Regions from separate parts of the Paucidesulfovibrio gracilis DSM 16080 genome, predicted to be linked through region 1. Evidence: predicted binding sites of a transcription regulator. Region 1 holds the regulator's gene; the other holds the start of a gene.
What was found. Region 1 encodes sigma-54, which starts transcription at its own class of promoters, with help from an activator protein. Its sites were predicted from a motif close to CTGGCACGGNNNNTGCTT; they were not measured.
Positions count from the first base shown of each region.

Region 2: the regulator sigma-54 is predicted to act here: its motif matches at 3,229-3,246, upstream of B5D49_RS13620 (DNA-binding transcriptional response regulator).

Region 1 covers NZ_FUYC01000003.1:284,659-290,766, reverse strand. Annotated here, with positions in the region: gene B5D49_RS05655 (PTS sugar transporter subunit IIC) at 1-675, opposite strand; gene B5D49_RS05650 (PTS sugar transporter subunit IIB) at 698-1,162, opposite strand; gene B5D49_RS05645 (PTS sugar transporter subunit IIA) at 1,159-1,611, opposite strand; gene rapZ (RNase adapter RapZ) at 1,614-2,495, opposite strand; gene B5D49_RS05635 (PTS sugar transporter subunit IIA) at 2,509-2,958, opposite strand; gene hpf (ribosome hibernation-promoting factor, HPF/YfiA family) at 2,961-3,494, opposite strand; gene rpoN (RNA polymerase factor sigma-54) at 3,533-4,948, opposite strand; gene lptB (LPS export ABC transporter ATP-binding protein) at 5,216-5,941, opposite strand; gene lptA (lipopolysaccharide transport periplasmic protein LptA) at 5,944-6,108, opposite strand, start outside.
Region 2 covers NZ_FUYC01000026.1:11,335-17,442, forward strand. Annotated here, with positions in the region: gene B5D49_RS13600 (response regulator) at 1-143, opposite strand, end outside; gene B5D49_RS13605 (response regulator) at 151-528, opposite strand; gene B5D49_RS13610 (response regulator) at 547-981, opposite strand; gene B5D49_RS13615 (sensor histidine kinase) at 1,057-2,775, opposite strand; gene B5D49_RS13620 (DNA-binding transcriptional response regulator) at 2,811-3,200, opposite strand; gene B5D49_RS13625 (metallophosphoesterase family protein) at 3,674-4,423, shown strand; gene budA (acetolactate decarboxylase) at 4,467-5,240, opposite strand; gene B5D49_RS13635 (Fur family transcriptional regulator) at 5,309-5,707, opposite strand; gene B5D49_RS13640 (metal ABC transporter permease) at 5,704-6,108, opposite strand, start outside.

The DNA.
Region 1 (6,108 bases):
TCACAGAGATTGAGAGAATATTGCAAGAGCAACGACGGCAGTGCCGGTAAAGAACAAGGCATAAGCCCGCTGCACCCGCAACGCAAGCAGTCCCCCAAGACTCGCTGCGAGCCAGAGTTGTGGCCAGCTGAGGTGGATTCCAGGAGGAATTGACCTCGCAACATGCAGACATTGTTCAAAAACAGGGTTTACCAACAAGAGAGTTCCAAGAAAAAAGATCCATGACACCAGAAAGGAGCGCAGCATGGTGTGATAGATGAGTCGTTCCGGAAAAGGTGTGTTCGAAGGGCCACCAGCCCAGGCCTGGGCTTTTTCATGGCATCGACCTTGTGCCGAGCGTAACAAGGTCTCGACTTTTTTTCCCAGCCAGGCCATGGGAATGCCTGCCGCCAAAGCCAACACCACCTGTTCCGGCTGGTTCAACCCATGCCATGTGCTGAGTGATAATGCCGTAAACACGGCAGCCCCCACGTGTGGCGGAAGGTATGTTCCGGCAGGGATCATATCCAACCAAGCCAGCTCAAAAAAGATGGCAACGGAAAGGCTGACCGCGTATTCCCCGCTACAGACCGCCCAGAACAAGCCAATGCAAAGAGGACGCTCAAGCAGGCCTATACTGAAGGAAAAACGAAAGAGAGAAAAGAGCGCAAAAAAAAACCGATGAACGCAAACCAGACAGGCGCCGACAGTGTCATGATCAGAACCTCACCTGTACGGGATCATTGGGGACACAACGAAAATCAAGTTTGACTTCTCTGTCAGCAAAAAAGCGCAGACATTCCTCCTCACTGTCGTTCACAGCGACACTGGGAGAAAGTTGCCGTTTTCCAGGAGCATAGTGAATATTGCCGATATTGATGGATTGAAATCTGAATCCGATTTCATAGGCACGGCGTGCGTCCTCACAATTGGAAAAAAGCACAAGGGCCGCGCCCTGGGCAGATGACCATAGCGCAATTTCCTGCAAATGCAGCAGGTCATTAATCGACACAAAAGAGGTCGACATGGACTGGGGAATGGCAAGAGACATAATTTCCTGTGTCAAAGGGTCGTCCGAAACGTCATCGTTTGCGACAATAATCCCCTTTGCCCCGACATAAGGAAGCCACGTTTCCACGACTTGGCCGTGAACCAGTCGGTTATCCACTCGAACCCAGTTCACGCTCCGCCTCCCTGGCGGGAACCAGAACGTCGTGAAAGCATTTCACCCGCAACCACGATGCCCTGCCGTCCAGCGCTTTTCACCTGCCCGGCCATCTCCTTCAGCGGCAAATTGCGGACCTGAAACGCCTTGACCACCATCGGCAGGTTCACCCCCGTTATCACCTCAAGCTGATATGATTTCAATAGTGAAAGACTCAGCGTTGTCGGGGTGCCGCCAAATAAATCCGTGAGCACGAGCACACCGTCACGCGTCGCGCCACATTGTTCAACGGCTTCACGAATAGCATCGACCACAGAATCCACCGCCGATCCAGGAGGTACGCCAATGGCCCGCACATTATCCTGGGATCCGGAAACGATTTCGGCGGCCTCCAGCAGTCCGGTTCCAAAAGTGCCGTGCGTGACCAAGACCACGCCCACCTGACGAGACATCTTCGAATCTGACATGATTACCCTAACTCACAATGCCGATGTTCCATCGTTACTGCGTAGCCACTGTCCTTCAGCACTTTGTAGAGCAGCTCTCCTGTGGCCACGGAACGGTGGCGACCGCCCGTGCAACCGAGCGCTACAGTAACCCTATAGCGCCCTTCAGTGGCATAGAGCGGCAAAAGATAACAAAAAAAATCTACAAACCGCTTTTGAAATGCTCTTCCAACCTCACTCTCTAAAACGTAGTGCGAAACCTGTGTATCCTTACCTGAAAGGTTCCGCAACGCAGGATCAAAATAAGGATTCGGCAAAAAGCGAAGGTCAAAGACTAAATCCGCATCAATGGGAACCCCATATTTGAATCCAAAAGTCAACAGATGGACCCGCATACAGGAACTGGGAGCCTCAAGATCGGTCCACTTTTCCTGTATGATCCTCCGCAAGTCATGAATGGAGTACCCCGTGGTATCCACAACCAGATCAGCACTCTCGCGAATCGGAGCCATGAGCTGGCGTTCCGTATCTAAAGCCTGCTCCAGCCCAAGGGCATTGGTTTCCAAAGGATGCAGTCTTCTGGTGGTGGCGTAGCGGGTCAACAGCGTATCTTGTCGTGTTTCCAAAAACACCACCTGGGGTTTCATACCCATGTCCGCAAGCTGCGCGGTTGCGCTGTCCCACTCTTCGACAAAGTCCAGCTGCCGAAGATCCATGCCCAAGGCAAGACCTCGATGAGCCTTGTCCATTCCCTGAAACAGTTCCACCATACGCGGCAGCATGGAAGCGGGAAGACCGTCCACACAAAAAAAGTGTAAATCCTCAAAAACGTTGAGAGCCGTACTCTTTCCTGCACCGGAAAGCCCCGTAACAACGATCAGAGGGAAAGATCCACTTTTTTTCACGCCAACCCCTTGCTCAAGTGGCCTGAAGCAGTTGCCAAAGGCCATCCTTGCCGTCCGCAGCCATAAGGTTGGCTCGGAAAGTCTGGTCCTTGAGCAGCCGTGATATGTGGGCGAGGATACGAAGATGCAATCCGGCCACCTGTTCCGGGGCCATTACAAGAAAAACGATATGGCAGGGGGCGTGGTCCAGGGATTCAAATTCGACCCCCTGGGGACTCCTGGCCACGGCCACCACTATTCGATCCAGGGCTTCAAGCTTGCCGTGAGGTATAGCGATACCATCCCCAATGCCTGTGGAACCGAGGCTCTCCCGGTCCATAAGAACCTGGACGGCTTGTTCAGTATCCAACTCCGGCATGGTGCTGGAGATGCACTCTACAATTTCACGGAGCACCTCCGCCTTTGAGGCGGAGGTCAGCTCCGGTATAATCAGTTGTTTGTTAAGATATTCGCCGAGTCTCATTGTTAGTTACCAGGATCAATCAATCCGTAATCGCCGCCTTTGCGACGGTAAATGACGTTAATTCCCTCGGTTTCAGCATTGCGAAACACGAGGAACTCGAACTTGAGCGAATCGAGCTGCATCGCCGCTTCCTCAACGGACATGGGCTTTGGCTCATAATTATCCGTACCGGTGATGGTCGGAGCGGCGCCGCCATCGGCCAAAGTAAAGTACTCGGTTCGCACATCCCGCGCTGCCTTGCGGCGCTTATCCTTCATCTTCTCGCGCACTTTACGCAGCTGGGCCTCCAGCTTGTCAACCACGCAATCAATGGTGGCATACATATCCGGAGACTGCTCAAAAGCCGAGATATGGATGCTGTCCGCGTTCAAGACCACATCAGCCTGCTGGCGGGTTTTTTCCACGGCCAAGTTGACCTGAAGATCGGACTCGTCCGAATCTTGAATGAACTTGGAAACCTTGTCGAACCGCTTGGCAGCATACTCCTTGAGGTGGGGAGAGGGGTCGAAATTCTTAAAGTTGAAACTGATGTTCATGCACAATCCTCCTTGGAGTAGAGGTTGAGTGGGCAATGTTATAAAATCTGCTTGCGCTTCGAAGACGAGGGGATATCCATAGCCGAACGGTATTTCGCAACGGTACGCCGCGCAATATTTACGTCCAGTTCAGCTTTGAGCATCTCGCCGATCGTTTCGTCGCTCAGCGGTTTCTTCGGATTTTCACCACTGATGAGTTGCTTAATCAGCGCCTTGACCGATTCCGAACCAACCTGAGTGCCGTCTCCCAGATCCAGAGCGCTGTTAAAGAAAAACTTCAGTTCAAATATCCCATGCGGTGTGGAGACATACTTGCTCGTCGTAATCCGGCTGACCGTGGATTCATGCATATTAATGTCTTCCGCCACGTCTTTAAGGATCAGCGGTTTGAGCTTGGCCACGCCCTGTTCGAAAAAATCACGCTGAAAACGGACAATACTCTCCATCACCTTATACAATGTTCGCTGCCGTTGATATAAACTTTTGAGCAGCCAGGCCGCGGATCGCATTTTGTCCTGAAAATATTCCTTATCCTTGCCGGTACAATTCCCAATATCGTCCATGTAGAACGAGTTGAGCGTCAAGCGGGGCAGTCCATCCTCATTCAGCACGATAACAAAATCATCACCATATTTATACACGAAGACATCCGGGCTGACATAATGCGGCTCCGTGCTGGAAAAACTCGCCCCGGGCATTGGATCTAGTTTTTGAATAACTTCAATATATTTCTTCAGTTTATCAAGACTGATCTTAAACTTTCTGGCTAACGGCTTATAGCGACGCTTCTCCAAATCTTCCAAATGCTGATCAACCAAGTCCAACAGGATGGGATCCGTATAATCAAAAAACTCAAGCTGGACCTTCAGGCACTCACGCGGTGATCTGGCCGCCACGCCCACCGGGTCCAGCCGCTGAATCCGCTGGATAACGCTTTCCACGGTTTCGGGATCAGACTCCACAAGCGCTAGCAAGTCCTGAACATCTGCCTGCAAATATCCCCGATCATCCAGATTCCCCAGAACGACATCACCAACGGCCAACTCTTCGTCGGTAAAGTTGGAAAGCCGCATCTGCCAATTTAGATGACCATGCAGGGAGGGTTTTGAGGCAAGCCGTGCTTCAAACGACAACCCCTCTTCGGGGATCTCTGCTTCACGGACCTGGGACTGCTTGGATGAGCTGGAGAACTCACCAATGTAATTTTCCCAATCAGCGTCACGCATCAACTCCGCCTGGGCATCCCCCTCCTCGCTCTCCTTGGATTGCGTATCTTCTGGTTGCGGGTCGTCGGCTTCCTTTTCATCAAGAAACGGATTTTCCAACAATTCCTGCTGTACGGATTCAAGCAATTCCAGGCGGGAAAGTTGCAGCAACTTGATGGCCTGCTGCAGTTGCGGCGTCATGACAAGTTGCTGACTGAGCTTGAGTTGTTGTCGTAATTCCAGTCCCATACTACCCATCGCCACGGCGCGCCGCATGAAACTCAAAAGAATCAACACGGGGCCGTCGGTTAGAAATGATATCCTTGCCTCTACTATCTCACAGATTAGCTACTCGCGCAAGGAATACATCTTAACATACTGAAAAAATAGAAATACGTCGCTTTGAGAGAGCGACATGAAAGAACTGTACCAACCTTCATGCAGGCTGTAAATCCACAACGACCAAAAAGCCGGACGAAAAAAGGAGGTAATGCGGAGATCAGGGAGGTAAAAGTATCAAAGGCAAAAATTTTCGCCGAGGTACACCTTTCGGGCCTTGGAGTCCTGAACAATCTCGTCAGGGGTGCCTTCCAGAATAATCGTCCCCTCGTACACCAAATATGCCCTATCGCAAATATTCAAAGTTTCTCGCACATTATGATCTGAAATTAAAATCCCGATCCCCATCTTCTTTAAAATCGAAATGATCTCCTGAATATCAATGACCGCAATGGGGTCAATCCCAGCAAACGGCTCATCGAGAAGAATAAACTTCGGATTCATAATCAGAGCACGAGCGATTTCCAGGCGGCGACGCTCCCCACCGGACAGAAACATGGCTTTTTGATGCGCCAGCTTGGTTATGTTGAACATGCGAAGCAGTTCGGCGGCCCGCTTGCGGCGCTGGGCCCGCTTCAGGGAGGTCTGCTCCAAAATGATCATAAGGTTTTCCAACACAGTGAGCTTACGAAAAACCGAACTCTCCTGCGGAAGATAGGACAGCCCCATGCGAGCTCGTTCATGCAAAGGAAGTCTGGTGATTGCACGAGAACCGAGGGAAACGGACCCGGAGTTGGGTTTGATGATGCCGGCAAGCATATAAAAAGTGGTTGTTTTACCCGCTCCGTTGGGACCAAGCAAGCCCACGACTTCTTTACGGGTCAAAGCCACATCCACCCCGTGAACCACTTCACGCTTGCCGTACCGTTTGGAAAGCCCGGTGGCCGAAAGCTGGTCGGGCATCTCTACGGTGCCTCCATGCCTTCCGGGGCAAACAAAATCGCCTCCACACGCTTGCCGCTGCCGCCCACGACTTCACTCCGCTTCTCGCGGACGTAGAATTTGATCACCTTTCCCGTAACCTTGTTCTTCCCTTCAGTAATCACCGGATTTCCCTGCATCAGCAACAA
Region 2 (6,108 bases), on a different contig from region 1:
GCCGGGTGTTGGCGTAGGTTCTCCAGGGCGCTCTCGCCGGAGTGGGCCAATTCCGCGGTGAGTCCGCGACGGTGCAGCCGCTTGGAAAGCGTCCGCAAAAACTCGGCCTCGTCGTCCACGAGCAACAACCTGATGGGGTCCATGCGCACCTCACTTGCCCACGGCCTGATGGATTTTGGCCATGAGGTTTTCCAGTTCGCAGGGCTTGAGCAGATAATCAAAAGCCCCGTGTTCCATGCCTTCCCGGGCTGCCTGTTCCGAACCGTGGCCCGTAAGCATGATCACGGGCATTTCCGGAACCATCTTCTTGACGACGCTGAGCAGCTCGATGCCGTCCATGTCTTCCATCTTCAGGTCCACCACGGCCACGTCAAAGTCGTGCTTGCGCAGGATCTGGATGGCCACGGCCCCGGAAAGGGCCGGGGTCACCTGCACATCCCGTCGCTTGAGCCGCTTGCTCATGACGTCCACGAATCCGGCCTCGTCGTCCACGAGGAGCATCCGTATGGTTCCGGCCTGGTTCGACATGCGGTCCTCCCGGCTTGGCTAATCCCCGCGGCGCATGGCAATGCTCTGAGCCCGCGCCTCGAGAATCTTTTCCTCGTGCTGCCGCTTCTTGGTGGCGGCCGCGTCGATCTTTTCCATAAGGACGTCCATGTCGCAGGGCTTCATCAGATAGTCGAAGGCGCCAAGCTTCATGCCGTCGATGGCGGTTTCCACGGTGGCATGACCGGTGAGCATGATCACCTCGGCCAGCGGGAAATCCGTCTTGATGCGCTTGAGCGTTTCCACCCCGTCCATGCCGGGCATCTTCACGTCCAGCACCACCACCTCCAAGTCCGGCTGGGAAGCGAGCACGTCCAGGCATTCCTGCCCGCTGTGCGCGGCGCGCACATCCACATCCCGCCGCTTGAGCCGCTTGGTCATGGCGTCCACAAACGCCTGTTCATCATCCACGAGCAACACAGTGGCGATACTCATGGTTCTCCTCCTCCTTGTTTCCGTTCATTCCGCCTCACGGTCCCGGCACGGCGGGCCCGCTGAAATTCGTCCGCCCTATTCCCGCTCGGAGGCTTCCGCATCGCGCCGCAGGGGCAGCCGGATGTGGAAGGTGGTCCCGACGTCCAACACACTGGAAACGCTGATCTCCCCGCCCATCTTCTGGATGATGCCGTAGCAGATCGAAAGCCCCAGCCCGGTTCCCTTGCCCACGGGCTTGGTGGTGAAGAAGGGATCGAAGATCTTTTGCAGGTTGGCCTTGGGAATGCCCTGGCCCGTATCCGCCACGGAAATGACGGCCTGATGGTTTTCCACGCGGCTGGTGACCTTGAGCTGTCCGCCCTCGTGGTTGTCCATGGCGTCGATGGCGTTGTTGATCAGGTTCAAAAAGACCTGCTGCAATTCCGAAGGGGAAGCCTCGATGGGCGGCAATGTCCCGTCCAGTTCCGTTACGATGTGGACATTGGCGAAACGGGCGCGCTGCTCGGAAAGCGCCGCCATTTCCTCGATCAGGTCATTGATGTGTACCCGCTTCATGGTGGGGTCGATCTTGCGGGCAAAGGAAAGCAGCTTGTGGGTGATTTCCTTGCAACGCCCGCCCTGGGTGCGGATCTGGCTCAGGGCGCGGAGCACCTCGTCCGCGTCCTTGCTGCCGCGCAGGTCTTCCTCTTCCATGAGATCCTGAATCCAGCCCGCTTCCTCCACCATGATGGCCACGGGGTTGTTGATCTCATGGGCAATGCCCGCGGCCAGCTCGCCCAAAGACGCCAGCTTGCCCGCCTCAATGACCTGCTCATTCATCATTTCCTTTTGCTGGTCCGTTTCCACCACCGTGTTCAGGATGCGCTTGGAGAGCACAAAGGCCATGAACATGATGGCCAGGGCGCTGAGGGTCACGCCCACCAGGGCGAAGTTGCGCGCCCGCAAAAAGAGCCGGAAGGCGTCGTCCTGGCTCTGCTGGAGCACCAGCAGCCAGTCGCCGTTCTTCAGGGAGGCGGTCACGTACACCGTGTCCTCGCCCGTGGACGGATCCTCGGCCAGACGCACATGGGGCTTGGACTGGCCAAAGCGGTGGGTCCGCAAATCCTGCTCGGGGGTCAGCACCTCGTTGAGGAAATCCGGCGTCATGCTCATGGTGCGGCGCGGCTTGGTCTGAAACTCCCCGCCACGGCTCACGATGTAGGCAAGGCCGGTTTCACCGATGCGGATGTTCTCCACCAATCGGTTGAAGGCCACAAAGTCGATGGTGGAGCGCAGGATATACTCCTGCCCCTGCCAGGAATGCTTCACGGCTACGATGAAGTGCGGCAGGCCGCGCAGCCCGAGGAACACGTCCGAAATGTAGTACTCGCGCTGCATGGTCTCCTGGAACCAGAGCGCATGCGCGTAGTCGGCCCGGCCCAGGCGGAAGGGACCGGAATAGGCCACCTGGGTTCCCTGGGCATTGACCAGCCCCAGGTCCACGAACACGCCGTCGTGCCGCTCCTGCAGGCTTTGCAGCAGATCGGCCAGGCCCGCATCGTCACGAACCTTGTCAAACCCGGCTACGTCGGTAAGCACCCGGATTTCCGCCAGCTTGCCGGAAAGAAATGCGTCGATGCTCTGCTGGTGGCCAAAAACCAGCTGTTCCATGTGCGCGAGCATCTTCTGCTTGTAGGCGGAGTGGAATTGATACCCGCCCAACGCCGCCAGCACGATCAACGGAGTGAGGGACACGACCACGATGGTGCCGATGATGCTGCGCCGCAACTGGCTGTAATAGCTCTTATCCGTCATGCCGCTGTTCCTCCGTGCCTGCCTCGTTCGCCGCATCAAAGCGCGTCCGTGCGCCGGGAGGCGCGCCAAAGCGCCCGATCCACCGCCGCACCCAGGGCGTCTGTGCGTCCGCTCTTCTCCACCAGTTCGATCACCCCCGGACCGGGACACGAATAGTCGCCCACGCCGTGGCCATGCAGCACCAGCGGCAGGTCCGGATGCGCGGAGCACAGCTCGCCCAACAACGCGTCTTCACCGTAGGGAGGGAGATCCGGATCAAGAATGACCAGATCCGGGCGCGTGGACGAAGCAAGCCGACAACGCATGGCTTCTGCGCTTCCCGCTGCGCAAATACCGAAACCTCGGCTCCGAAACTCCCGGCCGAGAAATTCACGCACATGCGGGTTGCGGTCCACAATGAGGATCATGATTTCATTCCTGTTCACGGTTTCACTCCACGGTCTGCCTTTCTAAAGGCAACATGCGTGCCAGAATTCACATGCCGAAAAAGAACGGCTAACATATTGAAATCATGCGATAGACTAAAGGCGGGTTCACCAGGTGTCCAAATGGTTTACACCCGGAACTGTCAGGATCTTTTACACCTCGTAAAAAGTATCCGGCGTTGGATATTTCCTACGTGGACAGGATGAAAAGCGGGTCGCAACCAACGGATGCATGGAGGGGAGGGATGGGAAAACAGCTCCGCCGGATCAACAGGCTGGGGAAGACAAAGGCAGGCCGCCGGCGGTCAAAGGGTCCGCGACCCCTTTGGAAATCCCCTTTACCGGCCGCGTCTTGCTTGGCCGGGGCATGGCGTGGGAAGGCACTGCAAGGGGGATGTGCAAAACGTTTTCCCCTTGTGGCGGCAACCGGCGCTGTGCTTGCATCCGCATGTTGCCCCGGCTACAACAACCCCATGAGCGAAACACTGATCACAACGGATGCGCTGGCCGTCATTTCCGACGCGCACGGCAATATTGAGGCATTGGACCGCGTGCTTGAGGACATCGAGCGGCGCGGGGTAAAGGATAGTATTTGCCTGGGCGACGCCATCGGGTACGGACCCGACCCGGAAGGCTGCGTGAACCGCATCCGTGAACGCGGCATCCCCATGGTGCTGGGCAACCATGAGCAGGGCTTGCAGGGCAAGGAATATATGGATTGGTTCGTGCCGCCGGTGCGCAAGGTCTTGCAAAAGACGCGCACCCTGCTTTCGGATTCCACGCTGGAATGGATTCAGACCCTGCCCCCGACCATGGAACGCGGGGACATGCTCTTTGTCCACGGCTGTCCGCCCGACTCCGTGAACAAGTACCTCTACACCCTGGATGAAGACGATCTGGCCGAGGTATTCGCGTCGTATGCCCATTGGCTGGCGTTCGCCGGGCATACGCACGAGCTGAATCTCTATGTGTATGACGGCGAAAAAGCGTGGCGCGAGGACATCACGGACCAGCCCGTCCCCCTGGATCGAACCCGCCGCTACCTGGTGAACGTGGGCGCCGTGGGCCAGCCCCGTGACGCGGACAAGCGGGCCAAGTACGTGCTGCTGAACAAAGCGGCCGCCACGCTGCGGGCCGTGTTTGTGGAGTACGACGCGCAAAAGACCGTGCAGGCCATGAAGCGGGTGGGCATGCCGGAGGCGTACGCCAAGCGGCTGCTCTGATCCAACGGCGCAAAGCCGCCGAGTTGATCGGACGGTTGTTCGATCAAAAGGCCGTATTTTTCGGCAGCCGGATTTCCATGACCGGGGTTACGTCGAGCTGGATGGTCACTTCGGCGGCGCTGAAATCAAGCACATGGCCGCCCGCGCTTTCCATGTCGTCGAGAAAATGCAGATGCAACCCGGGCGCGCCCACACCGGTCATATAATGTGGGGTGTGCCAGCCCACCATATGCCCGCTGCGGTTGTGCAGCGGGAACACGGCCTGCCGCTCGATGACCTCGGCCAGGGATGGAAAGGGTTGTTGGCTGGCCGGGACGCTGCGGGCCTGGACATACTGGAACGTACCGCTGACGTGCACGGCGTAGAGCATATCCGGCCCGGGCAACTCGTCCAGCAGACGTTTTTTGAAGTCATCATAATCCGCTACGTATTTGAAAGTGAACTCCAGGTCCGGTTCAAAATACGTCACCTGGGCAAATGGTACGCCCAGGCCGCCACGGATCCGTTTGGGCGTGCCGGTGACTGGAATCTGCCAGACCTGCCCGTTGCGCACGAACATTTCTCCATCCAGCCCCTGAAAGGTGCCGATGCCGAAGTCGCCCCGCTCCAGCAGATCAGTGACGGTCTGTTCCGAGTCGTAGTATCCGGCTTTGAGCTTGGCGATGGTGGAAATCTGGTAGAGCACGTCCTTGGCCGGGTCCGTGTCCAGGCGATGGGCGCTCAAGGCCTGGGCCGGAACGCAAAGCCCCGCCCCCAGGATCAATACGGCCATAAACAAGGAAGGCAGGAATCCGGACCGGGAGCAGGGACAAGGCATGGCGTTCCTCCGAGGTGGAATGAAAAAATTTATGCGATACTGGCTGATACGCACAAAAAAAGGAAGACTTATTTTTTCAGGCAGTCCGAACAAATCCCTTCCACCCGCAGCTCCACGTCCTCCACTCGTCCCAATCCGGTCAATTCCGGTCCCACCAGGCGTTCCAGGTGCGCGTCCTCCAGCCGCAGGCAGATGCAGCGGCCGCAATGCGTACAGTGAAAATGGCCGTGTCCGCGTCCCAGGCAGTAATGAGCCGTGCGTTCCGGTCCGGTATGCCGGGCAACCACGCCGTGTTCCACCAGCAGATCAAGGATGCGGTAAAGCGTGACCTTGTTCATGTGGGCGCAAAGGGTGCCGAGCAGATCGGGCGCGCTGACCGCGCCTTCGGCCCGGGCCACGGCCTCATAGACCATGACCCTTCGCGCCGTGGGGTCCACCCCGGCCTGGCGCAATGTTGCATGACTCATGACCGTTGTCCCGCAAAATATTTTCGCAGGCCGTCCCAGCCCGTGAGCAGAAAGAAGCAACCGGCGGCCACCGCGATGATGCACGCGCCGGAGGTGATGTCCAGCAGGGCCGAGACCAGCAGGCCCAAAGTGCAGAACAGCAAACTCCAAAGGCAGGCCCGGAGCATCATTCCGGCCAGGGAGCGGGCCTTGCGCTCCGCCAGATACGGCGGAATGGTCACCAGGGCGATGACCAGGATAAGCCCGACAACCCGCACGATCATGACCACGCACAGGGCGGTCATAAGGGGCAGCAGATAGTGCAGCAGGACCACGGGCGCGCCGCGTGCCTCGGCAAATTCGGTGTCAAAGCTCATGGCCAGCAAATCATGATAGAAAAATGCGGTCAGCCCGATCACGAG